Regions from separate parts of the Thalassotalea euphylliae genome, predicted to be linked through region 1. Evidence: predicted binding sites of a transcription regulator. Region 1 holds the regulator's gene; the other holds the start of a gene.
What was found. Region 1 encodes NrdR, which represses ribonucleotide reductase genes. Its sites were predicted from a motif close to AAACACNANATNTNGTGTTT; they were not measured.
Positions count from the first base shown of each region.

Region 2: the regulator NrdR is predicted to act here: its motif matches at 6,760-6,779, upstream of nrdA (class 1a ribonucleoside-diphosphate reductase subunit alpha).

Region 1 is NZ_QUOT01000001.1:3,604,031-3,619,085, forward strand. It holds gene parE (DNA topoisomerase IV subunit B) at 1-1,469, shown strand, start outside; gene DXX94_RS15755 (ZIP family metal transporter) at 1,631-2,347, opposite strand; gene DXX94_RS15760 (phosphate ABC transporter substrate-binding protein) at 2,583-2,990, opposite strand; gene DXX94_RS15765 (porin) at 3,000-4,193, opposite strand; gene DXX94_RS15770 (porin) at 4,438-5,625, opposite strand; gene DXX94_RS15775 (methyl-accepting chemotaxis protein) at 5,703-7,322, opposite strand; gene acs (acetate--CoA ligase) at 7,871-9,814, shown strand; gene nrdR (transcriptional regulator NrdR) at 9,978-10,433, shown strand; gene ribD (bifunctional diaminohydroxyphosphoribosylaminopyrimidine deaminase/5-amino-6-(5-phosphoribosylamino)uracil reductase RibD) at 10,510-11,634, shown strand; gene DXX94_RS15795 (riboflavin synthase) at 11,697-12,353, shown strand; gene ribBA (bifunctional 3,4-dihydroxy-2-butanone-4-phosphate synthase/GTP cyclohydrolase II) at 12,378-13,487, shown strand; gene DXX94_RS15805 (methyl-accepting chemotaxis protein) at 14,036-15,055, shown strand, end outside.
Region 2 is NZ_QUOT01000001.1:662,147-677,201, forward strand. It holds gene serC (3-phosphoserine/phosphohydroxythreonine transaminase) at 1-616, opposite strand, end outside; gene gyrA (DNA topoisomerase (ATP-hydrolyzing) subunit A) at 720-3,431, opposite strand; gene DXX94_RS02980 (DUF2375 family protein) at 3,919-4,188, shown strand; gene DXX94_RS02985 (Mpo1 family 2-hydroxy fatty acid dioxygenase) at 4,243-4,776, opposite strand; gene ubiG (bifunctional 2-polyprenyl-6-hydroxyphenol methylase/3-demethylubiquinol 3-O-methyltransferase UbiG) at 5,085-5,795, shown strand; gene DXX94_RS02995 (HAD family hydrolase) at 5,795-6,502, shown strand; gene nrdA (class 1a ribonucleoside-diphosphate reductase subunit alpha) at 6,886-9,150, shown strand; gene nrdB (class Ia ribonucleoside-diphosphate reductase subunit beta) at 9,356-10,486, shown strand; gene yfaE (class I ribonucleotide reductase maintenance protein YfaE) at 10,540-10,821, shown strand; gene DXX94_RS03015 (diguanylate cyclase) at 10,904-12,208, opposite strand; gene DXX94_RS03020 (response regulator) at 12,377-15,055, opposite strand, start outside.

The sequences.
Region 1 (15,055 bases):
CGTTTGAGCACGGTGAAAAAGTACAAGAGTTGACGGAAACTGGCACAGTAGGTCGCAGAAATACTGGCTCTCGTGTTAAGTTCTGGCCAGATGCTAGTTATTTTGATTCGGCTAAATTCTCAACCACTAAGCTAAAACGTTTACTTAAAGCAAAGGCGGTTTTATGCCCCGGCTTAACCATCAAATTTCACGACAAAAACGAAGGCGAAAAGCACGTTTGGTGTTATGAAGATGGCCTAAGTGACTATATTAAAGAAAGTGTTGGTGACAGTATTAGCCTGCCAGAAGAGCCATTTATTGGTAGCTTTAGTGCACAACATGAAGCGGCAGACTGGGCAGTTACTTGGTTACCAGAAGGTGGTGAAACGGTTTCTGAAAGTTATGTAAACCTGATCCCAACCATTCAAGGTGGTACACATGTTAATGGTTTACGCCAAGGCCTGTTGGAATCGATGCGTGAGTTTTGTGAGTTTCGTAACTTGATCCCAAGAGGGGTGAAGCTAACGCCTGATGATATTTGGGATAAATGTAGTTTTATCTTGTCAGTAAAAATGCAAGATCCGCAATTTGCCGGTCAAACCAAAGAGCGTTTGTCATCGCGACAATGCGCCGCTTTTGTCACTGGTGTGGTTAAAGATGCGTTTAGTTTGTGGCTCAATGAACATACCGAAATTGCTGAAGCGCTTGCTGAATTTTGTATTTCTAACGCTCAACGTCGCTTAAAGGCGAGCAAAAAAGTTGTCCGTAAAAAGGTCACCCAAGGCCCTGCTCTGCCGGGTAAATTGACCGATTGCGGTAGCCAAGACCCAGAAAAAACCGAGCTGTTTTTAGTGGAAGGTGACTCGGCGGGCGGGAGTGCAAAACAGGCTCGCGATCGCGAGTTCCAAGCGGTGATGCCACTGCGCGGTAAAATCCTTAATACTTGGGAAGTGGAATCAGGCCAAATTCTTGCTTCGCAAGAGGTTCATGATATTTCCGTTGCGCTGGGTATTGATCCAGATAGCGAAGATTTATCGGCACTGCGTTACGGTAAAGTTTGTATTCTTGCGGATGCGGACTCAGACGGACTACATATCGCGACATTATTGTGTGCGCTCTTTACGCAACACTTCTTACCACTAGTTCGTGCAGGCCATGTCTATGTGGCGATGCCGCCTTTATACCGTATAGATATCGGCAAAGAGGTATATTACGCACTGGATGAAAGCGAGAAAGAAGGGGTATTAGACCGTATTGAAGCGGAAAAGAAACGCGGTAAAGTCAATGTGCAGCGCTTTAAAGGGTTAGGTGAAATGAACCCTATGCAGCTGCGTGAAACGACCATGGATCCAAATACGCGTCGTTTAGTTCAGCTTACTGTAGATGAACACGATGAAACCATGGAAACCATGGATATGCTACTTTCGAAAAAACGTTCAGGGGATCGCAAAGATTGGTTGCAGAGTAAAGGTGATATGGTTCAGCTTTAGTTTTAATGTTGAACTAATTTCAATAAGCAACTAAAAAGCCCGTAATCTTATAATTACGGGCTTTTTGGTTTGCGTGGCTCTTTTATTCAATTGTTTAGTTGTTTTGTTTTGTTTAGTTTAATTTAGCTGTTTTACCTCTCTAATAAAGGCTAGAGACGCGGTTAATGGCCTAGTAGTTGTTGACCATAAAGTGTTAAACAAAAGCCTAGTACTGCACCTAGTGGCGGTGCCCAATGTTTTTCTAAGCGTGATTGTGGGGCAATATCTTGGAAGATTAAATACAAGATACCGCCCGCCGCAAATAGCATCATTATGCCCAGCAAACTTTGGTAGCTTGAGAGCCAATAAAAGCCAGCTAAACCTGCTGCAGGGCCAACAAAAACAAGAATGAACATGTAGCTAAAAATTGTTTTGTTCTTTACTTTATTGGCTTTTAGTTCTTTATAACTATTAAAGCCTTCCGGCAAATTTTGTAAGCCTATTAACACAGCCAGCAGCAACGCGGTTGGTGATTGCGTAGCAACCAAGCCGCCTAATGCGATGGCTTCCGGAATATAGTCTAGAATCATGCCCATTAGCTGAGGATTTTCCCGCCGCTTTAATCCTAGATAACGCTCTAGTAAGAAAAAGTATATACCGCCAGCCAAAATAATAACTACGTTCAGTGAGTCAGGCTCAATATAGTTGCTGCCTTCAGGAATTAGTACAAGTGTTGTCGCCCCTAATAAAATACCGCCACCAAATGCGATAACCAAATGGCGAAACTCTTGTTCAAGCCATTGGTTTTGAATATTTTCGTGACTGGCGAAAAAGGCGCCGAGTGGAATACATAAGCCCGCTAAGGTCGTGAGAAGAATTATGATCAGTGTGTCACTCATAAATCACCAGATAACAATAAGATAAAGTGGTTATTCTGCGTTAATAGTACAAATCAGAATGGAAAAAGTCTTATGGAAAAGTGTTATCACTTGCACCTTGTTTTATGGAAAGTGAATAGGATAAATAAAGCCGAATACTGAAGCTTTTCAGTATTCGGCAGTAGAGTAGCGCTATAAGTGTTTTTTAGCTTATTTAGAGCTCGCTAATGGTTAGTTAGATATGACTAATGTTTAGTTAGAATTGTCCAACCGATTTAACACTGTCGTTGACAGCCCCGTCACTGACATAGCCAATTAAGTTTGGATTTTTGCTGATCAGATCGACTATCTCAGCTTCAGAATCAACACTTCTTGGGGCCTGGCCTTTACCTGTGAAGACCAACTTTGACCAGTAAGCTTTGAATTGGCTTTCTGACTTTCCGACAACGGCTTTGAGAAAATCTCCTCTGAGTTGACCAGATTTAAGATCAATAGGAATTGCTTCATCGCCATTAGGAAACTTCTTAGTTTTTCCTAAGAATATTTTTTTGACCGCCTTTTTATCAAGTGCATCGGCATTGGAAGGGTGCACAATAACAGTGACTGCTTGGCTGCTAAAGGCCGCGAAACACGAAGACAACAATAATAATTTTAATTTATTCATAATGAGCTCCTAGAAAACAACATCAATGCCAGCGGACATGATAGAGTAATCACCTATATCTAGGCGAGTATGATCTCCACTAATATAATCGACTTTGAATGCTGCATTGGGATGAAAATCATATCGCAGTGTAATGCCAACCGCATCAAATTCGGGTTGCCCTAACACCTCAATAAAAGTTTGCCCCGTAGCCAATAAAATTGGCGATTGCACTCCAGATAGTCCCTCACTGTAGTCAATTTCCTGTGTTTGTTCTTCTGCGTGAACAGTAATAACAAATTCGTTGAAGCGATAGCCAAGCGCGACGTACCAACCCTCGTTTGTCGAGTCAGAGGACTCGTCTACACCGTAACTAACATATTCCGCATCAAGCAATATATTATTGTAGTCGATACCAAAACCTGAAAACCAATAAAGGCCATCTTTCTCGTGCCAGCCCAAACCGTTAATAAAGTTATTAACATCATTGGCGGTTGCTCCTTGAGCAAGGGCTAAATCGATACCAGGTTGAACGCTTGCCAACACTACGGTTTGGTCAAACTGCTCTGCTTGAATTTCGGCGCCGAAAATACCGGCAAACACCTTCCACCAATCGCTAGATAAGGTGAGGTTAAGTGAAATAATTTGGTCGAATGCCAGTGGCACCTCTCCACCAACAGCAGACAAAAATAGAGCGCCGTCCCAATTCCCAAATGATAATTTGGTATCTAAGGTATAATCACCATCGGCAAGTGAAAACTGGCTGTTTAGTGAAATACCTTCCATCGTGGAAAACTCAAAGTCGGAATAAACCGCCGTTGGCAGTCGCGAAAAGTTATGTGCATAACCAACTTTTTCATATTCGGATTGGTGGAAGATTGGGTTGGCGAGTTTACCTATGTGTACTTGATGTATATCGTTAATTTGATAGCTAAGATATGCCCACCTTGCTTCGACATCAAAATCATCTCGACCTTCGGCAAAAAGTTGAATTGTTGCTGACAGGCCTTCGCCTAGCTCCCCTCTGGCTTGCAAGGCAAACAATGACTCTCCTTTAAAGGTGACCTCGCCTTCATCAAGGTAAGTTAAGGGGGGAGCACCCTCGTCAGAATCCGAATAGCTGGCTCGAACTGAGCCAAAACCGTTGAATTCTATTTGAGCTAATGCGTGGGGAGAACACATTAAAGCGGCAATGACTGCCGTCAAATATCGTTTTTTCATCATAAATTGCCCTTTTCGGTACTAATAATGATTTGCCCAGTTGTCGAGTCACTTTATTCGTGATTCTTATCCTTAATTTTTATCGACTTTGTTTTGTTTTGCGCTTTCACCCTTATTTGCGTGAGTAGAACTTTTAAGTCTTCACTTGCAATTACCAACAGCGTTGCTCACATAGGTAAATTCTTAGTTGCTCATTCATTGCTCTTATAGTCATTGAGTTTAAGGCTTGGCACTCATGCTTTATCACTTAAAAAATAAAATCAATGCCCGCAGAAACGATTGAATAGTCGCCGATATCGGTACGAGTATTTTCACCTTTTAGGTAATCAATTTTGAATGCGGCACTCGGATGAAAATCGTAACGCAGCGTAATACCAGAGGCATCAAACTCGGTAAAAGCTAATGAGCTGATGACCCGTTGACCGCTAGCTAAGAGCACGGGTGATTGCACATTGTTAAGGATGCTAAAGTCTCTGTCTTGGGTTTGCTCTTCTGTGTGTATGGTCACCACAAATTCATTGATTCGATAACCAAGCGCGACATACCAAGCGTCGTTTTCTGCATCTGAAGAGTCGTCAATAACATAGTTGACGTATTCAGCGTCCAATAAAATATTGTTGTAGTCGATGCCAAATCCAGCGAACCAATACATGGCATCTTTTTCATCCCATGTGATCGCATCAGTATAAGTCGTAACATCGGCCTGAGTAGCCCCCTGTGCCAAGGCTAAATCAATGCTGCCCTGAACAGCGGGTAAAATGCTTTGCTGATCTACCTGTTCACCATCTATTTCGGTGATAAATGTGCCGGCAAAAAGCTTCCACCAATCACTAGATAGCGTTAGGTTGAGCGAGAACAGGTTATCAAAGCCAAGTGGCACATTATTGCGAATGGAAGCGATAAAAACCTCACCGTCCCAGCTGCCATAAGACAGCTTGGTTTCTAGCGTTAAATCGCTATCTCCCAAACTAAATTGACTGCCGAGTGATATGCCTTCCATAGTCGCAAATTCGAAATCCACGTAGACGGCAGTCGGTAATCTTGAAAAATTATGCGCATAGCCAACTTTTTCATATTCTGATTGATGAAATATGGGGTTGGCGAGTTTTCCTACATGCAACTGATGAGTATCGTTGAGTTGATAACTAAGGTAGGCCCACCTTGCCTCAACATCAAAATCATCGCGACCTTCTGCAAATAGTTGAACCGTCGCCGATAAACCTTCACCTAATTCGCTTCTTGCTTGCAGTGCAAATAGAGACTCCCCTTTAAATGTGACTTCGCCTTCTTCGAGATATCTAAAGGGATCAGCCCCAAAATCAGAGTCTGAATAACTTGCTCTAACAGAGCCAAAGCCATTAAAGTCGATCTGAGCAAGTGCCTGAGAAAAGGGCGACGTTGCTATGATTGCCATGGTCAAATATCGTGCTTTCATATTTACTAACCTTTTTAGGTACTGGTTTTTCGGGATAAGGCCCTACTCGAGCATAATCTGCGCAGTCTAAATTCCAATTAGACCTTAAAGCCTTTGGCTATAATTTCTAAGTTGTGTGCTAAGCCTGCTAGTTCGCTACTCACTGACGCTAGTTCTTGAGAAGCGCTGTGAGTTTGATTAGTGCTTTGGCTGATATCGTCTACATGCGAGACGATTTGGCCTGCAGCTTGTGATTGCGAATCGGTGGCGTGAGCTATATTGGTGGTCATTTCACTGATTTGCGAAACTGATGTTGTAATCTCAGCAAGCGAAGTTCCCGCCATGGTTACTTGTTCAACACTGCTTTCCGCCAACGACCGACCATTGCTCATTGCACCTACGGCTTTACGGGCAGCTTGCTGTAGCTTTTCAATGGTGGTTTGAATCTCAACCGTCGAGTCTTGTGTCCTAGAGGCCAGTGTTCTCACCTCGTCAGCAACAACGGCGAAACCACGTCCTTGCTCGCCCGCTCGCGCCGCTTCAATTGCTGCGTTTAGCGCTAATAAATTAGTTTGTTCGGCAATACCTCTGATCACGTCAAGCACAACGCCTACTTGATTAGCGTCACTGTCTAGGTGGTCAATTACTTCCGAGGAATCTTCAACGGTTTTCGCCAGTTGGTGAATTGTTTCAACCGTCTTGGCAACAACATCCGCGCCTTCAGTAGAAATTGTACGAGTTTGTGTTGCTGTATCGGCAGCTAAAGCGGCACTATCAGCAACGCTTTTGACACTGTGATTTAAATCATCAACAGCGGCTTTAGTGTTGTGTGCACCATCTTGTTGGAGTTGAGTAATGGTATTGGTTTGTTCCGCGTTAGCACTAACAGAGTTTGCCATTTGTGAAAGCGGTAAGGCGATATCGACGACTTGTTTGATGGTGTTTTGGAGCTTTTCAATGAACATATTAAAACGATTAACAAGTTCACCGATTTCATCGCTACTTTTTGAATTTAGGCGAACCGTTAGGTCTCCTTCACCCTCTGCGATGTCTTGCAAAGAATTAACCACGCTCGATAATGACGATCTAATGCCTGAAATTATCGGTATAGCGGTGCCAAATAGCAGAATAATAGTAATAATGCCGACAATAAACCCAATATTAACTAAGGTTTCTGCAGAGTTATTAGCATCGGTAATCGCCTGCTCAAATTCTTGCACTCGTGTTTTATTAAAGTTTTCAAGCCCACCTTTAGCCTGTTCAAAGGCGGCGTTCATGGCTTTCCCCATTTCTGGCAGCTTCTCAAAATCTATGGTGTCATTAATCATGCCACTGCTTAGCGTCCTAGCCTGTTGGTAATAGCTATTAAAGTCGTTTAAAAGGCTTTGTTGGTCAGATACAAATTGCTGATCAGTTGCACCTATTTGGGTGATGGAATCGATAATTTTTTCTGATAACTCGTCTGCTGACGCAATACCATCTTCATCGCCTGTGGTTACCGCAGCATTGAGGATTTCCGATAGTCGCACGATATCAACGGCAGCGGCTTCCGATAGTTGGACGACAGGAAACTGAACGTCTTTAACCCGTGAAAGCTGTTCAACGTTGTTAGTGGCATTAAAAATGGAGAGGGCGAGGTAAATGGTAAAACTGATCGTGCCTATTACTGGTATCAAATAAATTTTTTGAGCAATAGAAAGTCGATAAAGAAAATTCATACTTTGTCCTCTAATTTTAGCTATCTAAACTGTAGAACATAAATTTCAATTTTGAGAAGTTTTGGTGCTAAAAGTAGCGTTCCGATTCGCAGATATATCCTGTTGACTTTTCCTACTTTTTTACACTTTAAATGCGGCAGTGGTACTGTTGGGAAAAATTCTAAAACTAGAAATCTGCAACAAACCTTTTAGTTAGACAAATAGTTGAACAAAAACTTCATAAAATTAGCTGGTGCCACTTGCTAAGTTAGTAGTCGAAATAGCATTTCAATGAATAGCGGAAGAGCTTGCTATTCGGCAAGCATCAATAGGTGTATTGCTGTATAAGTGCAGGCAGAGGTGTAGGTGTAGTGCTATTGATAATTTGATGATAGTTTATACAAAGCGATTAAGGATGACGCCAAAACATTCGAATAAAGCACAAGAATAAATATAAAGATAAATGAAAAAGTAGCGCAGACGTTTTTATCCAACTATCAAAAAGTAATAAAAACAAACGATTACAACAAGCTATAACAATAATATATTAAAACAATAAGAGTCAGGATATGAAGGAACTATTGAGCCGTTATCCGGTATCACCACAGGCAACACAAAATACACATATTAACGCTGATAAATATCAGCAAATGTATCAACAATCGATTGAACAACCAGACGTGTTTTGGGCTGAACAAGCAGAGCAATTTATTGATTGGTATAAACCTTGGAAGCAAGTCTCTGAGGTTAATTATCAAACCGCAGACATCAGTTGGTTTAAAGGTGGGCAACTCAATGTTAGCTATAACTGTATCGACCGCCATTTAGCGAGCAAAGCAAATCAAACGGCCATTATTTTTGAAGGCGATGAGCCAACAGATGACTTTCGAGTTAGCTATCAAGAGTTGCACGATAACGTCTGTCGTTTGGCTAATTTGTTAAAAACTCGCGGTGTTAGCAAAGGCGATAGAGTTTGTATTTACATGCCGATGATCCCCGAAGTGGGCTATGCCATGCTCGCTTGTGCACGTATTGGTGCGGTGCACTCAGTGGTGTTTGGCGGTTTTTCTACCGAATCGATAAAAGCACGTGTACTAGATGCTGACTGTCAGGTGGTGATCACTGCTGATGAAGGCGTTCGTGGCGGTAAAAAAATACCGCTGAAAGCAAATGTTGATGCAGCGCTGGTTGATTGCCCCGATGTCCACTCGGTGATCATGGTCGAACGTACTGGCGTTGAAGTTAACTGGCAAGATCAGCGAGATGTCAACTATCAGGAAGTGATTAATCACTACGAGCCAATGTGTGAGCCGGAAATGATGGACGCTGAAGACCCTTTATTTATTCTTTACACCTCAGGGTCAACCGGTAAACCTAAAGGCGTACTGCATACTTGTGGCGGTTATATTTTGTATGCCGCGATGACGCATAAATATGTGTTTGATTACCAAGAAGGTGAGATTTATTGGTGTACTGCAGATGCCGGCTGGATAACGGGTCATTCGTATATTTTCTATGGCCCACTGGCCAATGGTGCAACGACCTTAGTGTTTGAAGGTGTACCGACTTATCCAGATGCAGGGCGATGCTGGCAGGTGTGTGAGAAACATCAGGTCAATATTTTCTATACCGCACCAACGGCAATACGTGCATTAATGGGGCTAGGTGATGAGCTGGTTGAAAAGCATGATCGCTCAAGTATTCGCTTGTTAGGGACGGTTGGCGAGCCAATTAACCCTGAGGCTTGGCACTGGTATTATGAAGTGGTTGGTCAAAGCTGCTGTTCAATCGTTGATACTTGGTGGCAAACTGAGACTGGCGGCATTTTAATTACCTCACTACCTGGGGCTGTCGATATGAAACCAGGTGCGGCGGGCAAACCATTTTTTGGTGTAAAACCAGCGATTGTCAGCAAAGAAGGCGACGTTCTTGAGGGTGAAGCACGTGGTCGCTTAGTGATGACAGGTAGCTGGCCTGGACAAATGCGCACTGTATATGGTGATCATCAGCGCTTTTTTGATACCTACTTTAGCCAATACACAGGCTACTATTTTACTGGCGATGGTGCCAAGCGTGATGCCGATGGTTTTTATTGGATCACCGGCCGTATTGACGATGTGCTTAATGTCTCCGGTCACCGATTAGGCACAGCGGAAATCGAAAGTGCATTGGTCTTGCACCCTAAAGTGGCTGAAGCAGCAGTGGTTGGCTATCCGCATGAAATCAAAGGCCAGGGCATATACTGCTATGTCACCTTGATGTCGGGAGTTGATTGTCAGCAATCCCTTACCGAAGAATTGCAAGCCTTGGTCGCAGACGAGCTAGGTCGCTTTGCTAAGCCTGACTACATTCAATTCGCGCCGGGTTTACCAAAAACACGATCGGGTAAAATCATGCGCCGTATCTTGCGTAAAATAGCAGAAAATGAATTGGAGAATCTTGGAGATACTTCAACCTTAGCTGACCCAAGCGTTGTTAAAGATCTTATCGACAATCGCATCGTTCACGGTTAGCTGTCTTAGTTAGTTAAAACACACCGAGTGCTGCTAGTTTGCTGTTTTCGGTGTGTTATATCATTTACTCGCCTAATTGCGATAAAAGGCATCATAAAGCTTTCGCTTAACTGTTTGTTTTCGATTAAAATGCTCGACAATTTATAACCTATCGAGCGACTTCATGTATTGTCCTTTTTGCTCTGCAACTGATACTAAGGTGATCGATTCACGACTTGTGGCTGATGGTCACCAAATCAGACGTCGTCGTGAATGTAGCGAGTGTCATGAGCGTTTTACCACTTTTGAAACTGCCGAATTGGTGATGCCGCGCATTATTAAACGCGATGGCTCAAGAGAGCCGTTTAACGAAGACAAAATGCGCAGTGGTTTGCAACGTGCACTGGAAAAGCGACCTGTTAGCATCGAAAAAATTGAGCTGTCGGTGAATAAGGTTAAATCGCAATTACGTGCAACTGGCGAGCGCGAGCTAGACTCAGAAATGCTAGGCAATTTAATTATGGAGCAGCTTAAAGAACTCGACAAAGTTGCTTATATTCGCTTTGCCTCTGTATATCGTTCATTTGAAGATATCAAAGAGTTCGGTGAAGAGATTGCTCGTCTGGGCGATGAGAAGTAACAAAACACCAAGCAGGATATCTAAGTCTTTTTTTGGTGTATTTTAAAGTTTAAGTTAGGTTTGATTGAGAACAACGTTGACACAATTTAGCAACCAAGATCATCAATATATGGCACTAGCCATAAAGCTGGCAAAACAAGGGCATTACACCACTTCACCTAACCCTCGTGTTGGTTGTGTCATTGTTAAAAGCGGTCAAATTATTGGCCAAGGTGCGCATCTAAAAGCTGGTACGCCACATGCTGAAGTTCATGCATTGCGTGAAGCAGGTGAGCAGGCACGTGGTGCTACAGCGTATGTCACATTGGAACCTTGCTCACATTTTGGTCGCACACCACCTTGTGCACAGGCCTTGATTGATAATGGCTTGGCAAAAGTGATTGCTGCCAACGTTGATCCTAATCCGCAAGTTGCTGGTCGTGGCCTTGATATGCTCGCAGCTGCTGGTATTGAAACAGCCTATGGTTTACTTGCTAATGAAGCTGAGCAGCTCAATCAAGGTTTTCTTAAATTAATGCGCACCCAAATGCCTTATGTTCGCTGTAAACTTGCTGCCAGCTTGGACGGGCAAACGGCTATGGCATCCGGTGAAAGTCAGTGGATTACCTCGCCAGAAGCACGTAAAGACGTACAACGTTTACGCGCGCAAAGCTGTGCTGTGCTGACGGGCGCTGACTCTGTGTTAATGGATGGTGCGAAAATGACCGTGCGACATCAAGAGCTTGGCTCACTTGCCAGCGACTATCCTGCAGAGGTTTTACGTCAGCCAGTGCGAGTAGTGATTGACGGTCAGCAGCGTTTAACACCAGACTTGCCGATGTTCGAATCTCCTCATCCCGTCATTTTACTGCGAACTAAGGTTGAAAATGAGCAAGACTGGCCGCATTTTGTCAGCCAAGTAGCGATAAAAGAACACGATGGAAAAATTGATTTAGCGGCAGCGCTGGCTTATCTAGGCACGCTTGGCTTAAACGATATTTTACTTGAGTCGGGTCAGCGCTTAGCTGGTGCCTTTATCGAACAAAACTTGGTAGATGAATTAATCTTGTATCAAGCGCCCAAATTAATGGGCGTTGATGGCAAAGGCTTATGCGCAATGCCAAGTATTACAAAACTTAAGCAAGCAAAGGCGCTTAATATTCGTGATGTCACTATGGTTGGCACAGATCTTAAAGTTACCGCGCAATTTGCCAATAGTTAAGCTTTGTCCTAGCTAAGCATGGCAAGTCAGGTCGTTAAGCTTATAACGTAAAGAGAAAAGATATGTTTACCGGAATTATTGAAGCTGTGGGCACCATAGCGGCGATTCAAATGAACCAGCAAGGGGCTGCGATTACCGTTAATGTCGGTAAATTAGACATGGCTGATGTCAAATTGGGCGACTCTATCGCCACCAATGGTATATGCCTAACGGTCGTGCACTATAGCGATAGCAGCTTTACCGCAGATGTTTCAAACGAAACCTTAAAACGTACTGGCTTTGCGAATTATCAAGTAGGCCAAAAGGTTAACTTGGAAAAAGCCATGCTACCAACAACGCGCTTTGGTGGTCATATGGTCTCAGGCCATGTTGATGCGGTGGCAGAAGTAACGTCGATTACACAATCAGGTAATAGCTGGGATTATTGGATTACGATGGCGGCGGATATCGCCCCTTATATCGCGGAAAAAGGGTCTATTACCATTGATGGCGTAAGCTTAACGGTTAATAGCCTTGCCAGTGACCAATTCCGCTTAACGATTGTGCCACACACAGCGCAAGAAACTATCATTGCTGACTACCAAGTCGGCACTAAGCTCAATATTGAAGTTGATGTGGTTGCTCGTTATATCGAGCGTTTATTAACAAAATCCCATCAACCAACCACTTCCTCTGGTGTTAGTCATGACTTACTAGCACGCAGTGGCTTTATTAAGTAACGAAAGGCTAAACAAGAGGCAGCTATGCAATTAAATACGCCACAAGAAATTATTGATGACATCAAGCTCGGTAAAATGGTGATCTTGATGGATGATGAAGATCGCGAAAATGAGGGTGACTTCATTATGGCTGCCGAGTTGGTAACGCCAGAAGCGATTAACTTTATGGCTACCCACGGTCGTGGTTTGATTTGTTTACCTATGTCGGCTGAGCGTTGTCAAAAGCTTAAGTTACCTTTGATGGTAGAAAAGAATGACGCACAGTTTACCACTAACTTTACCGTATCAATTGAAGCTGCTGAGGGTGTCACAACCGGTATTTCAGCAGCGGATCGCGCAACCACGATTTTAGCGGCGGTGGCAAAAGATGCAGATCAAAACTCAATTGTGCAGCCGGGCCATATTTTTCCGTTGATTGCCAAAGACGGTGGCGTGTTAAACCGTGCTGGTCATACCGAAGCGGGTGTTGATTTAGCGCGCTTAGCGGGTTTAGAGCCAGCAGCAGTGATTGTTGAAATTTTGAATGAAGACGGCACCATGGCGCGTCGTCCTGATTTAGAAAAAATTGCTGAAAAGCACGGTATCAAAATGGGCACTATTGCCGATTTAATTGAATACCGCAATGCCAATGAAACTACGATTGAGCGTATTTCGCAGTGTAAGCTGCCAACCGCTTTTGGTGATTTTGATTTAACGGTCTTTAAAGACACCATTGACGGCCAAACACACTTCGCACTGACCAAAGGCGAAATCAAAGCTGAAGAGCCTACCCTAGTGCGTGTGCACTTGGAAAACACGTTCCGCGATCTATTATTTAGCCAGCGCGATAGCATCAATAAGTGGCCTATTGGCAAAGCGTTAGAGCGCATTGCTGAAGAAGGTGGCGTATTGGTGTTACTGGGTAAGCACGAGTCACCGCAAAGCTTAATTGAGCAAGTTGAAAAATACGCCAAGCTTGATGCTGGCGAGACAATCAAAGAAGTGAAGCGCCACATTGGTTCGCGTAACGTTGGTGTCGGTTCGCAAATTTTAGCTAACTTAGGTGTTAGCAAGATGCGTTTATTGAGCTCACAAACTAAATATCACTCACTATCAGGCTTTGGTCTAGAAGTGGTTGAGTATCTTGCAGAGTAAATTAGATAAGACTTATACCAATTGAATTAATTAATTTAGGAATTCAGAGCGCTGTCAGCGTTGGGAGAACAAGCCAAATTTTTGTTGATATAGTTATTCTACATCTCATCAATTGGGCGAAGTTATCGCGACGCTGACACGCTCCCTAAGGGCGAGTTTAAAAGGCTCATATGTATCGTTATTGATTTTGACAAGGGAACGACCATTCTCTGCAATCAATGCCTTGCCTCTGAGACTTTTAATTCTCGCTGAATGCTTAAGTATTTATTTCAATTGGTATTAACCAATTCAAAAGCTACTGATGTCAGTAGCTTTTTTTATGCCTACACGTTTTGCCGTAAACGTTTGACACAACCGCTAACAAGATAACGACATAGTTTCGCTCAAAAAACTTTCATTTTATCTTTTCATTTACCTGTATCGCTGTTTTAATAACCGTGTCTGATATAAAAAATAAGCTAATAAATTCAGCTACATAATAATGTAATTTGAATAGCAGTAATTCAGCAAAAAAATAATAAATACAGATATTACAAGTAGGTGTTCATATGAATGTAAAGGTTGCCCATAAGATCATTCTTGGCTTCGTTGTCATACTTTTACTGCTCATCTTTGCCAGTGTCAGCTCCATTGGCATTCTCGCCGATATTGAGCAGGCGACTAAGGAAGTTGACAGTATTGCGATACCCGTGCAAAAACAAAGTACTGGGTTGCAAATTGGCTTGCTAAAACAAGCTAAGCAAGCCTCCCAAATTACCACCGTAGATAGCGAGCAGCAGCTTTCAATTCTTAAGTCAGGTTTTGGCAATCAAGGCATCAGGCTTAGTGAAGCAAAGCAAAACCTCGATCAATTATCATTACCTACTGCGCTAGCCCAGCAGTTAAGCGCCTTTGAGCAAGAGCAGTCACTATTCGCACAAACAGTGGCGAATATGTTTGGCTTTCAGTCTAAATCACTTTCTCTAGCCCAGTCACTCACAAGCGTTGAGCAACAGATTGGCGCCAATCTTAATGAAGCGGGAGCTTTGCTCGTTGACTTAACGTATTTGGAAGATGACAAAGAGCAAGCGATTGTCGACCGTATTATCGGCTCTGCTGGGCAAATAGAAGGCTATGTGATCAACCTTGCTGATGCCGCTAACAGTGTACTTAGTATCAATGATTTAGAGGAGCTAAATCAAAGCCAAGAGCTAATCGAACAGTCTTTATTGAATATTAAAGATTTAGTCGGCTATTTGGTTAGGCAAGGCGAAGACTATGACACGCAAGGGCTGATTGAGCAGTTTGTCAGCGAGTTTGAACAGGCGAATGACAAGCTCACTAATGAGCGCAGTTTGTTTGTTATCAAGCGAGAACAATTGGAAAACAGAGCAAACCTAATAGAGGCTGCTAATCGCTCTGAACAGCAAATAGAACAAGCGCTCGCGACCATAGATAAACTGCTTGAACAAGTTGATTCTAACTTATCGAATTTACAGCAAAATGTTTTTGACGATGTTGATAATGGCCAAGCACTAACCTTAATTATTTTGGCGGTTATTATGCTTGTGAGTGTCACTATCGCAGTT
Region 2 (15,055 bases), 2.9 Mb from region 1:
TAGTTAGACCGGACGGGCCAATATTTTTTTGCGCACCGGCGTAAATTAAACCAAATCGGCTAACATCAATTTCGCGCGACATAATGGTCGAGGACATATCGGCGACTAGCGGAATATCCCCCGTTTCAGGAATATCAAAGATTTCAATGCCATCTACGGTTTCGTTCGGGCAGTAATGCACATAAGCAGCGTCTTTAGACAATGCCCAATCAGCTGGCGCTAGCACCGTTTGACTCTCATCTGTTTTAGTGACCACTTCAACGGTATTGATTTCACCGTAATTAGCGGCTTCTTTGGCTGCCGCTTTTGACCAAGAGCCTGAAATCACGTAATCCGCTTTGCCACCCTCAGGCAATAGATTATGCGGCACCGCCGAAAACTGGCCGCGACCGCCACCATGCATAAACAGCACTTTATAGTTAGCAGGAATATTCATGAGCGATCTGAGATCTGCTTCGGCTTTGGCAGCCAGCTGCATAAAAACTTTACTGCGATGGCTGAGCTCCATCACCGAGCAACCATTGTCTTGCCAATTAATAAATTCAGCTTGTGCCTTTGCCATTACTGGCGTTGGTAACATCGCTGGCCCTGCACAAAAATTATAGGTTGCAGACATCTCAACACTTCCTTCTAACTATTTTTAATAACTATTATTTTCTCTAGCGAAAAAAAATGGGCGGATAAGCCGCCCATTTTTCCTTTATCTTATACCTTGGGCGTTAGGCGTCAGGATCGCTATACGATTCGCCATCAAGGTTTTCAGCATCAGACGCTGGCGCTGTTTCACCTTCGCTTGCTACCACTTCACCTTCAACAATGTCGCCGTCCACTAACTCATCGCTTTCGATTTCATCGATACGCTGAAGTGCCACTACGTGCTCATCTTCTGCAGTACGAATTAAACGAACACCTTGAGTGTTACGACCAATCACGCTCACTTCGTTAACACGGGTACGAACAAGCGTACCGTTGTCGGTGATCATCATGATTTCATCGTTATCTTCAACTTGAACGGCGCCAACGACTTTGCCGTTACGCTCACTCACTTTGATAGACACAACACCTTTGGTTGCACGGCTCTTCGCTGGGTATTCAGCTAGCTCTGTACGCTTACCGTAGCCATTTTCAGTAACCGTTAAGACCGCGCCACCATTTTTCGGCACGATAAGTGATACCACTTTCTGACCGTCTTCAAGGTTAATACCACGAACACCGGTTGCGGTACGCCCCATAGGACGAAGCGCTAACAGCTCTTCACCAGTTTCCGGATCGCGTTTTACTTCACCTGTTTCGCTATCGCGCTGTTTCTCGTTAAAGCGAACCACTTTACCTTCGTCTGAGAACAGCATGATATCGTTCGAACCATCAGTGATATCAACACCGATAAGCGTATCATCATCACGTAGGTTTAAGGCGATAATACCGTTAGCACGTTGGTTAGAGTACGCCGTTAATGGCGTTTTCTTAACCGTACCAGACGCAGTCGCCATGATAATGTACTTGTCTTCTTCGTATTCACGTACTGGTAAAATCGCCGTGATACGTTCGTCGCTCTCTAGAGGTAACAAGTTAACAATTGGACGACCACGCGCCGTACGGCTCGCCAGTGGCAATTGATAAACCTTCAACCAATAAAGCTTACCGCGGTTTGAGAAACACAAGATAGTATCGTGAGTATTAGCAACCAATAAACGTTCGATGAAGTCTTCTTCTTTCATCTTAGTGGCGGCTTTACCTTTACCGCCACGGCGCTGCGCTTCATATTCCGTCAACGCTTGATACTTCACATAACCTTCGTGAGAAAGCGTTACTACAACATCTTCTTCGTTAATTAAATCTTCAAGAGAAATGTCGTGCGAAGCATTGGTGATTTCTGTGCGGCGCTCATCACCGAACTCATCGCGAATTGCTTCTAGCTCTTCTTTGATCACTTCCATCAAACGCGCTGGCGAGTTAAGAATGTGCAGTAGTTCAGCAATTAAGTCTAATAACTCTTTGTACTCGTTTAGAATCTTTTCGTGTTCCATGCCCGAAAGCTTGTACAACTGCAAATCGACAATTGCTTTTGCCTGCTCTGGCGTTAGATAGTAAAGACCGTCGCGAATACCGTATTGCGGCTCTAACCACTCTGGGCGAGCTGCATCTGAGCCAGCAGCTTCAAGCATGCCTGCCACATTGCCTAATGCCCAACCTTGTGAAACCAGCTTTTCTTCAGCTTCTCTGCGGTTAGCTGAGCTTTTCACTAGCTCGATTACAGGGTCGATATTAGCAAGTGCAATTGATAAGCCTTCTAAGATATGGGCTCTGTCACGTGCTTTGCGTAATTCGAAAATCGTACGACGAGTCACGACTTCACGGCGGTGAAGTAAGAATGCTTCGAGCATTTCTTTTAGATTAAATAATTTCGGTTGGCCGTCAGTTAACGCCACCATATTTAAACCAAAAGACACTTGCATTTGAGTTAACTTGTACAAGTTGTTTAACACAACCTCACCCACATCACCGCGTTTCACTTCGATGACCATGCGCATACCGTCTTTATCAGATTCATCGCGCAGTGCTGAAATACCTTCCAAGCGTTTTTCTTTAACCAGCTCGGCCATTTTTTCAATCAAACGCGCTTTGTTAACTTGGTAAGGTAATTCGTGAACAACAATAGTTTCTTTACCTGACTTATCGTCAACTTCAATTTCAGCGCGAGCGCGGATCTTTATTTTACCGCGACCGGTTTTGTACGCTTCGATAATCCCCGCTTTACCGCTGATGATACCTGCGGTTGGGAAATCAGGGCCAGGAATGTATTCAAGCAAGTCGTCAATCGTTAACTCATTGTTATCGATTAACGCTAAACAGCCGTTAATCACTTCCGTTAAGTTATGCGGTGGAATATTCGTTGCCATACCAACGGCAATACCCGAAGTACCATTCACTAACAAGTTAGGAATGCGGGTTGGCATTACTTCTGGAATTTGCTCAGTGCCATCGTAGTTAGGCACAAAATCAACGGTTTCTTTTTCTAGGTCGGCAAGAATAGAATGCGAGATTTTATTCATGCGAATTTCGGTGTAACGCATTGCCGCCGCTGAATCACCATCAACTGAACCGAAGTTACCTTGACCGTCAACTAGCATGTAGCGCATTGAGAAGTCTTGCGCCAAACGAACGATTGTATCGTATACCGCAGTGTCACCGTGTGGGTGGTATTTACCGATTACATCACCAACAACACGTGCTGATTTTTTGTAAGGTTTGTTCCAATCATTACCCAGTACGTTCATGGCGTATAGTACGCGTCTGTGCACAGGCTTTAGACCGTCGCGTACATCAGGTAACGCGCGGCCCACGATTACACTCATCGCGTAATCGAGGTAAGAGCTTTTTAGCTCATCTTCAATATTGACTGGGAGAATTTCTTTTGCCAGATCGGACATAAATCGATGGTATCCCTATTTAATACAGAAATTTTCGAAATTATTATTTTAATTTAAGGCCAGCATACTACCACAAAAAAAGGGGATGCCATAACGCTTTGTAGCGGTTAGTTTTGCATATTAAAGCTAGCAATTTCAAGCTTTGCCGAGCATGTCAAACATGAGTCAATAAACAATTGATAACTAAGCGATAAATTAAATTATTTAAAAGCCAAGTTAAGACTTAATATTGACTAAAATACTAACTTCATCATTGATCGCTCAGTTATTAATCAAACTCTACAATTAATCGTTTTGATAGATGCAAAATCAAATTAAGCAGCAAGGTATCATTACCCTCTGGTTTTTCTTCTAGCAAGAACTGAAATTCTTCGCTCCATTTATACCTATACCAACTACATTTCGATTACAAATTAGAACAGTCTGAAAAAAGACACACACCGATGAACGGGTATAATATGAAATTAGTTTTTAATCAGGAGAAGTGATGACTGATTCCGTGTCTGACAATAAGCAGCTAGTGACCGTCTTGTATTTAGACAATAATGACGTTCAACTTAAGCATCATTATGGTCGCTATCCCCGCCGTGACAATGGCCGAGTTGTATTACCCAACGATTTTAAACAAAACAAACAAATTCTTGCGGTATGTAAAGGTATGGTTACCGTATTAAGTGGACTAGGTGATCGTATTGGCAGCGAGAACTTCACAGCAAACGATAGCAGCACAATTCATGAGATGACGGCAAGCCACTAATCGTGCTTGCCAGTACTCTTTCAAATTATGCTATATGATCAAGCAGCTTTTTAATCAAACCGCTTTCGCTTGCTCAAACAACTTACGCTTCTCAACGGCCTTTTGATGAACTTCATCCGCCATTTCTTTATTTAGGCCAAGCGCAAAATACAATTCGGCAATTAAAAATAATGGGCCAATCAGCAGCTGATTGATGTCGTCTATAAAAGCAGGTTTAGCTCGCTCATAGGCGTGGCCAATAAATTGAATCACCCAGCCAATAAAAAAGACGCCTAATGCAATAAGCACTGGTTGCCCCATATCGACCACTAACTGTGTACTAATCACTAAAGGTCCAAAGAGCAATGCAATCATCAAGGCTAGCGGCACATGCAATGAAAAATAGTAAATTAATACAACAAGTGCGACAACGATTGCTAAGCCTACAACCATTTCATGCCCGAAAATTGTGACCTCAAAACTAAACATATTTAACAGTAAGGCGATCGACCATATGATCATCGGGACGCCAACAATATGGCTTTTGATATTGTTCTTGTTTAAATGAACACTTTTATAATTGGCTAATTGTTCTATAACGCTTTTCATAATAATTTTGCTCTGTTAATACTATTTATTATTGTTATTTTTTAATTTTTGTTCGATTCAATATCGATAGCTTTCTCTTGTTCAATCTAAGTAGTTAGTGATTAAAAATCAATCTTAACGAGAATTAGTCTCTATCGAGCCTGAACCATGTTCAGCTTTTTCACTCATACTAGCGTCAGAATTAGTACCTGAATTGATGTGAGCAACTTTATTAGTTTTTTTGTTTTCTCAGCGCTAGGTTTCGCTAAACGCTTAGTTTAAAATCCCAATCAAATAATATAGAGACTCAAGCAATTAGAAACCCTCCTATGTCAGACTCAATCAATGTAAACCCTGAAGAAATCGCTAAATTCGAACAAGTCGCTAGCCAATGGTGGGACTTAACGGGCGACTTTAAACCGCTTCATCAAGTTAACCCACTCAGACGTCAATTTATTTTGCAGCATGTTGAGTCAGTGTTTGATAAGCAAGTGCTTGATGTCGGATGCGGTGGCGGTATTTTGTCAGAAAGCCTCGCTAAATTAGGAGCCAAAGTTACTGGCATTGATTTAGGCGAAGAGCCACTAAATGTTGCTAAGCTGCATGCACTGGAAACTGGTGTGGATGTTAATTATGAAAAAATCCCAGCGGAGCAAAAAGCACTGCAATGCCCTGAGCACTTCGATGTGGTGACTTGTATGGAAATGCTAGAGCATGTGCCCGATCCAGCCTCTATCATCCAAGCTTGTGCAGACATGGTAAAACCAAACGGCTATGTTTTCTTTTCTACATTAAACAAAACGGTTAAATCATACCTACTCGCAATCTTAGCAGCTGAAAAGGTCTTAAAAATTGTGCCTGATGGCACCCATGATCACGACAAATTCATTAGACCATCACAACTAATAGGCTGGGCTGAAAGTAGCGAATTAAAATGTATTGATGCTACTGGTATTCACTACAATCCAATCACAGAAAACCATAAACTGGGCGGTAGTTTAGACATTAACTATATTATCTGCTGTCAAAAGGTCGGCTAATGACGATGTCATCAACATTAAATGGCGTACCACATTACAAAGGTATTTTGTTCGATTTAGACGGCACACTGCTCGATACCGCAAATGACCTTGGCGAGGCATTAAATGCGGTGCTAACCAATCACGGTTTACCCAAAGTACCACGCGAGCGTTATCGACCGGTTGCTTCAGATGGTGCAAAAGGCTTGATAGAGCTTGGCTTTGGTGCGGGATTAAAAAACTTTGATTATGAACAGTTGCGTGTTGAATTTCTCGATTACTACGAAAATCACATTGCCGAGCATACCTGCCTATACCCTGGAGTAGCAGCGCTTATTGAAAAGCTTGATCAACACCAAATCCCTTGGGGAATTGTCACCAATAAACCCATTGGCCTAACGCATGTGCTTTTGCCTCATTTCCCTGAACTAGAGTCAGCCGCCTCTGTGCTTGGTGGAGATTCATTAGCACAGCGTAAACCTCACCCTGCACCACTACTACAGGCTGCTAATGAGGTTCGAGTGGCGCCAAATGAGTGTATATATGTTGGCGATGCGCCACGCGATATCGAAGCAGGTAACGCGGCTAATATGTGCACTATTATCGCTGGCTGGGGATACATCGCTAGCGATACTGATTTAACAACATGGCAGGCAGATATTCACTGTGCTCATCCAAGTGAAATTAACAAGATGGAATTTCTGTTCACAAAATCATCAAATCGCTAATGTGTTGATATATAAAGAGATCAAAACATATATTCAAATTAGAAATAAAAAGCGGAATTTAATGTAATAAATCATTCTATGGCGGTAAAAAAGTGCAAAAAAACCATTGCGTTTTCATTAAAGCAAAATTAAAACGCACTACTACGTTAGTCATTACTAACCAGTCAATTTTAGGCTAGATTATTAAATAATCACTCTAATTTTTTGCCCTTGCAATAACCGTCAAACCTCATTATCTTGTGATCATATTTTTTAAATAACCCAATATATTGTGTATTGATTATTCAAATAACCACTAGTCCTAGTGGTTTACTAGATTTGAGTAATTACGCAACAGTATCTGCTCAAAAAATAAGAAGAATAAAACACACTCAAGGTCTTTCATGAATAGTAATCTTTTTGTAACTAAACGAAATGGTAATAAAGAAGCCATTGATCTGGAAAAAATTCACAAAGTAATTGCTTGGGCTGCAGAAGGCCTTGATGACGTTTCTGTCTCGCAAGTTGAATTAAAGTCTCACATTCAGTTTTATGATGGAATTAAAACATCTGACATTCACGAGACTATTATCAAAGCAGCTGCGGATTTGATCTCTGAAGAATCACCTGACTACCAGTATCTTGCAGCACGATTGGCAATTTTCCACTTACGTAAAAAGGCTTACGGTCAATTTGAACCGCCAAAATTATACGATCATGTTGTTAACATGGTTGAAAGTGGTAAGTATGACCAGCATTTATTGGCTGATTATACGCAAACCGAATTTGAGCAAATGGAAAGCTACATCGACCACCGTCGTGATCTTAATTTCAGCTACGCTGCCGTAAAGCAACTTGAAGGTAAATACCTGGTTCAAAACCGCGTGACCGGTGAAATTTATGAAAGCGCTCAGTTCCTCTATATTTTAGTGGCTGCTTGCCTATTCGCTAAGTACCCAGCCGATAGCCGTTTGCGTTACATCGAAGGCTTCTACGATGCTATTTCGACCTTTAAAATTTCATTACCTACACCAATTATGGCTGGTGTACGTACGCCAACACGTCAATTCTCATCATGTGTATTGATTGAGTGTGACGACAGCTTAGACTCAATTAACGCGACATCTAGCGCAATTGTAAAATATGTATCGCAACGCGCTGGCATTGGCATTAACGCTGGTAGAATTCGTGCACTAGGTAGCGAAATTCGCAGTGGTGAGGCCTTCCATACTGGTTGTATTCCGTTTTACAAGCACTTTCAAACGGCAGTAAAAAGCTGTTCTCAAGGTGGTGTACGTGGTGGCGCAGCTACCCTATTCTACCCGCTATGGCATCTAGAAGTAGAAAGCTTATTAGTGCTTAAAAACAACCGCGGTGTAGAAGAGAACCGAGTTCGTCACCTAGACTACGGTGTGCAGTTTAATAAGCTGATGTACCAGCGTTTGATCAAAGGTGAATCAATCACCCTATTTAGTCCAAGTGATGTACCTGGTTTATACGATGCTTTCTTTGAAGACCAAGACAAATTTGAAGAACTTTACGTAAAATACGAGCAAGACGAGTCAATTCGTAAAAAGCGCATTAAGGCAATAGAGTTGTTTGGTTTATTTGCACAAGAGCGCGCAAGTACAGGTCGTATCTACCTGCAGAATGTTGACCACTGTAATACACACAGTCCATTCGACCCTACACAAGCGCCTATTCGCCAAAGTAATTTATGTTTAGAAATTGCTTTACCAACTAAGCCAATGGCAGATGTAAATGATCCTAATGGTGAAATTGCACTTTGTACCCTATCGGCATTTAACCTAGGAGCCATTGAAAGCTTAGACGAATTAGAAGGCCTTGCAGATTTAGCTGTTCGCGCACTTGATAGCCTATTAGATTATCAAGACTACCCGGTTCCTGCTGCACACAATGCAACTATGGGTCGTCGTACGTTAGGTATAGGTGTCATTAACTACGCCTACTACTTAGCGAAAAACGGTGTTTACTATTCAAACGGTAGTGCAAATAACCTAACGCACCGTACTTTCGAAGCAATTCAGTATTACTTGCTAAAAGCGTCTAACTTATTGGCGAAAGAACAAGGCGCATGTCCGTTATTTAATGAAACAAAATTAAGTAAAGGCATTCTACCTATCGATACGTACAAAAAAGATATCGATAAAGTTACTGGCGAACAGCTTCACCTTGATTGGGAATGGTTACGCGAAAGCATCAAAGAACACGGCGTTCGTAACTCAACAGTATCAGCTTTGATGCCGTCTGAAACTTCATCGCAAATCTCAAATGCGACTAATGGTATTGAACCACCACGTGGCTTAATCAGTATTAAAGCAAGTAAAGACGGCGTGTTAAAACAAGTTGTACCTGAGTACAAACGTTTGAAAGATAGCTACGAGTTACTGTGGAATATTCCGAGCAACGATGGCTATTTAGAGCTAGTTGGTATTATGCAGAAGTTTATTGACCAAACGATTTCCGCCAACACGAACTACGATCCATCGCGTTACGAAGGCGGCAAAGTACCTGTTAAGCAGATCATCAAAGATTTACTTACGGCATACAAACTCGGTGTTAAAACCTTGTACTACCACAATACTCGTGATGGTGCAGACGACAGCCAGCAAGATGACGGCTGTGAAGGCGGCGCGTGTAAGATTTAACTTTACACGTTCCGTAATATAAAGCCGCATGGTCAATGCAAATAGCCTAGTTGCTAGCTGCATGATATGACATGCGGCTTGTTCGTGTGTTAAAGCATCAGTTTTAAACACACGCAAATGCAAGATAAAAAACAGTAAATTAGAACAATAGCAATCAAGATGCACATTCAAAAATGTCAGCTAAGTACGACATTTGGAGTTATTAATGACTTACACAACTTTTAATCAAACCCCAACAAACGCCCTGCTTGAACCGATGTTTTTGGGTAATAGTGTTAACGTTGCTCGTTACGACCAACAAAAGTACATGGCTTTTGAAAAGCTAATCGAAAAGCAACTTTCCTTCTTCTGGCGTCCAGAGGAAGTTGACGTTTCAAAAGACCGTGCCGATTGGCAAGGCTTAACACCTTCTGAAAAGCATATTTTCATTTCAAATCTAAAGTATCAAACCTTACTCGATAGTATGGCAGCGCGTTCAGTTAATGCTGTATTACTACCGCTAGTTTCATTGCCAGAACTAGAAACTTGGATAGAAACTTGGGCATTTAGTGAGACCATCCACTCTCGCTCATACACCCATATTTTGCGTAACCTATTTACTGAGCCTGGTGAAGTATTTGACGATATTGTGGTCAACCCAGCGATTTTAAATCGTGCAAGCAGTATCGCTAAATACTTTGATGACGTGATTTTGACAACGCAATTACTTCAATCACAAGGCGAAGGCACGTACGAAGTTGAAGGCGAAATGGTTGAAGTGAGCACGCGTAAATTGAAAGAGCGCTTGTTCCTTGCTATTTGCTCGGTCAATGCGTTAGAAGCCATTCGTTTTTATGTCAGTTTTGCCTGTTCTTTTGCATTTGCTGAACGTGAGTTACTAGAAGGTAATGCAAAAATCATCAAGTTGATTGCCCGTGATGAAGCATTACACTTAACCGGAACTCAACATATTCTTAACAACTGGATGTCTGGTAAAGATTGTCCTGAAATGAAAGAAATCGCTGATGAGCTTAAAGAAGAAGGCCGTCAAATTTTCCTTGATGTCGTTGAGCAAGAAAAAGAATGGGCAGAGTACCTATTCAAAGATGGCTCAATGATCGGCTTGAACGCTCAGATACTAAACCAGTACATTGAATACATTAGTCATCAGCGTATGGGCGCTATCGGCTTAGAATCGCCATTTAACGTGAAAAGCAACCCACTACCATGGATGAACGCCTATTTGGTGAGTGATAACGTACAAGTAGCACCGCAAGAGTCTGAAATTTCGAGCTATTTAGTTGGTCAAGTAGACGCTGCTGTCGCGGAAGATGATTTCGAAGAGTTTGACCTTTAGATCTTTAAAAAACTCGATGATACTAAAATTCTACAGGACTATCGTTTTATAAAATGACCGAAAGTGATACAAACGATAGTTCACACAAGGTAATCGCCAATGGCCAGGAGGTTATATTCACAGATAAACAGCCAGATTTGCTGGTATGTTTAGAGGAGGCTAACATCGAAGTGCATTACCATTGTCGAGATGGATTTTGTGGTGCTTGCCGTGTCAAACTTGATAAAGGGCAAATTCGATATCCTCAAGGTGAACCGCTGGCTTTTATTAGTGAAGGAGAGATTCTTCCTTGCTGCTGTGTGCCCACTAGCGACATTGAGCTGACCATAGATTGACACCATGCATTGATAGGATAGCAAGTATAAAAAACCAGCAGCGAGCTGGTTTTTTTATTGTATATAAATGCTTTGTCTCTACTTAGACAATATTTAGCTCTGTTTTAATACCTGTAATTACCCGATTTAATTCAAACGAAACATTGTCAAACAAGCCTTGATAACTTTCCTTATCGCCATCATTAACAGCAAAATCTAGTTGCTTAGCTCGCTCAAATAACTGCATGGCGCCAACTGAACATGCAACCCCTTTGAGGGTGTGTACTAAATGTTTCATACTCGCCTGGTCATCTGTATCTATTGCCTGCTGAATTTTAACGCCATCTTGATGGTGGTCATCGAAGAACATTTTCAGTATCTCTTTGAATAAGTCATCATCACCAAGCACATTGCTTAGACCAACTTGATAATCTATACCGACAAAGCCCTTCTCGTGGTTTTCATTAACAGTCGTAGTTTGCGCAGGGGTTTGCTGAACAATTTCTTCTTGCCCTTCAGGTGGATGACTTAACGTCACATTTCGGGAAAGTTGTTTGGCGTCGTAAAGAAATTTATCGGCAGCCTGCATCATCTGATTAAAGTCATACCCTACTTCAATATGTTGAGCACAAGCGACACCAATACTGGTCGTAACAAAAATTTGTTCGTTCCCAAGCTCCATCGGCGTTTGCTCTACAGCTTTTCGAAAACGTTCACAAGCATTAACAGCGTCGTGCTGATTAACCTCTGGCATACAAACCGCGAATTCTTCGCCACCTACGCGGCCAACAATGTCGTAGTCTCTGAAGGTTTGAGCAAGTAACTGAGCAAACTGCTTTAACACGATATCACCCGCTTCATGACCATAATTGTCGTTAACGGCTTTGAAATGATCAATGTCTATCATAGCTACTGCCATGTTATTCATTGCACGTGAGCCCTGATTGATGGCTTTTAAACTCAGTTGTTCGAAGCTTCCTTTATTATTGAGTTTGGTAAGAAAGTCTGTTTTGGCTAGATTTTCTAGCGTTAGTGTTTTCTCTCGTAGTCTTATGGCATTGCGGATTCGCGCGAGCAGAACTTTCGCGATATAAGGTTTAGTAACATAATCGTGAGCACCTAGTTCAAGCGCTTCAACAATTTTGTCTTCGTCATCAGACGCAGACAGCATAATTACCGGTATATTCGCCTGTTCAGGAGTGGCTTTGAGCTGTTTTAACGTCTCAATGCCTGACATACCTGGCATATACAAATCAAGCAGTAGAATATCAACGTTATTGTTATTAATTGCCGCTAATGCGCTTTCGCCATCTTCGGCTTTCAACACTTGATAGCCTTCAGCTTGCAGATCAAATTCCAGTAGCATTAGCGTGTCTTTGGCATCATCTGCTGCCAAAATTGTGTACATAATTAGTCCTTAATCAATGCCATTCGCTGCTAATAATAGCGAATAAAGTATATTCGTATAAGACCTAAACTTAACTTAACTTAACACGTTAAAAATCATAGATAAGTTTAGCAAATAGGCGAGTAAAAAGTACTCCACCGCTCTACTTGGTCATAAAATTGTGCGTTTTTATGCCTCAATTGGCTGTGATAAAAACGATCTAAGATGCTCGATAAACGCAACATATGTCTTATCCAATGCCTGGGTGAGCTCTTTTAACTGTTCAATATTTTCCGCTTTTGCTGCATGCTCTAATTGGAGCGCAATATCAGCTAGCTGTATGCCCCCTAAGTTATTTGAAGAGCCTTTAAGCTTGTGGGCAAAAGCCAAAATTTCAGTCATGTTGCTTTGCGCGAGCGCTTCAATTAGCTGTTCAAAAAGTTCTGGCACTTCATTTATATACAACTCTACTAAATTACGCACCAACTGTTCATTATTTCTCACGCGCTTAAACAAGGCTTGCTTATCCCAAAGAGGTGCTAATTTCAATTCGCTTGGCTCTTCATCTGTTATGCTCGCTTGCTCTACATTCGCTACTATTTCAACCTTCTGGTTGTAGTTGTTTGACTTTTTAACCCAGTGACATAGTGTTTCACCAAGCTTTTCTGCATCTACAGGCTTTGAGAGGTAATCATTCATACCAGCGGCTAAGCACTTTTCCCTGTCCCCTTTCATCGCGTTGGCAGTCATCGCAATGATCGGTATATCCTTATAAAAGCTACCCACTTTTCCTTGTCGAATAGCTTGCGTCGTTTGGTAGCCGTCCATTTCAGGCATCTGGCAATCCATCAAGACAATATCGTAAGCAGCATTTGAGGGAGATTGAGCTAATTGCTCCAGTGCTTCCCTACCATGGTTAGCAATATCCGCTCGCCCACCGCCATTACCAAGAATACCTTGAACAACTGCCTGATTAATTCGATTGTCTTCTACGAGCAAAATACGCATCGATTTAAACGACATATCTTGTGCAGACGGCGAGGCGCTGGGGTGAACATTGTAATGTGTTAAAATGGGCGAACCATCGGGGTCGCTATCAGCCCCTTTACTAAGCACAACCGCCATAGCATTGCGTAAATCACTAATGGTTGCTGGTTTAGGAAAATAGGCACTATAGCCCAGCTCAGCAAAATAATTGGCATCGCCTCGCTCACTCATAGAGGTCATCATTATCAATTTTATGTGCTTAGCGTTTGTGGCAGATTTTATACGTTGCCCAAGCGTCACGCCGTCAATATCGGATAACTGTCGATCTAAAATTGCCACTTCAAAATAACCAGAAGGCCGCTTAGCAATGGTCGCTAACGCTGATTCTCCGCTGTCAGCAGTGACAACTGATGCACCCCAAACAGATAACTGCTCTGCAAGCACACTACGATTGGTCGCATTTTCATCAATCACTAAGACGTGATGACCCGAAAAGCTAATATCGGGAATCGCCACCGGCGTTTGCTCACTGCGTTGCATAATCAAATCAAAGGTAAACTTACTACCAACACCTAACGAGCTCTCTACACTTACACTACCCTGCATTAACAGACACAGTTTCTTGACGATTGCCAAACCAAGGCCCGTGCCACCATAACGGCGGGTAGTACTGGCATCAACCTGTGTAAAAGAGTCAAATAGTTTTTCTAATTTATCCTCTGCAATGCCAATTCCAGTATCAATAACTTGGCATTCAAATTTCAACACTTCTTGCTCATCAACTAATGCTGGCGACAATTTCGCACGGATAACCACTTCACCTCGCTCGGTAAATTTGATTGCATTACCGACTAAGTTAGTAATTATCTGCATCAAGCGAGTTGGGTCCCCCTTAACCATAGATAAGCTTATTTGGCTGACATCTAAAATAATTTCTACACCTTTATCCTGTGCCTTTAACGCCATAGATTCGGCAATATCACCAAGATGTGAGCGCAAATCAAAGTCTAGAATCTCAAGCTCTAACTTCCCTGCTTCGACTTTCGAAAAGTCTAGTATGTCATTGATCAAATTCAGTAAAGAAAAGGCACTAGCGTTGGCAAGCTGCACGTAATGGCGTTGTTTTGCAGATAAGTCGCTTTGCTCTAATAAGCCGAGCATGCCCATTACGCCATTCATGGGCGTTCGAATTTCATGGCTCATACTGGCAAGAAATTCCGATTTGGAGCGCAATGATTCTTGTGCCATATCAAGCGCTTGCTGCTTCAAGTCGTGTAATAAACGTTGCTCAGTGACATTGCGGTTAGTGCCTACTAAGCGGGTAGTGTCTGCTTGCTGCTCGACAATCGTTTTAGCATGCGACTCGATATAATTAACCTGGCCGTTTGGCATATTAATACGAAACGTTAGGTTAAAATCTTGGCCTGTGGAGAATGATTGCTCAATTGCATTATCGACTATTTGTCGATCTTTTGGGTGCACTGCTTTGAGCCAAATTTGCTCGGGTAGAACACCATCATCTTGCTTATAACCGTACAAGCTATACATGCGTTCATCCCACGATACACGGCCCGTAAGGCGGTTATATTCCCAAACACCGATTTGTGGGGCTGACAAAGCAAAATCTAGCCGCCAAGCAAGCTCATTAGCGTCAAGTAATGCTGATTTTCGCTCAGATTCAAGTAATTTGTAATAAGTATTGTCGCGGATTAAGCCGGTATACATAACGCCTTGGTCGATTGCAACTTGCGAAACAACTAAAAGCACAGGAAAAACTTCACCATCTTTTCGCATCGCGGGCAACTCTTTGCCAGACATTGAGCGGCAACTTGAGCTCACATCACTAAATTCAGCCGCAATTAGATCAAATTTCGTAGCCGT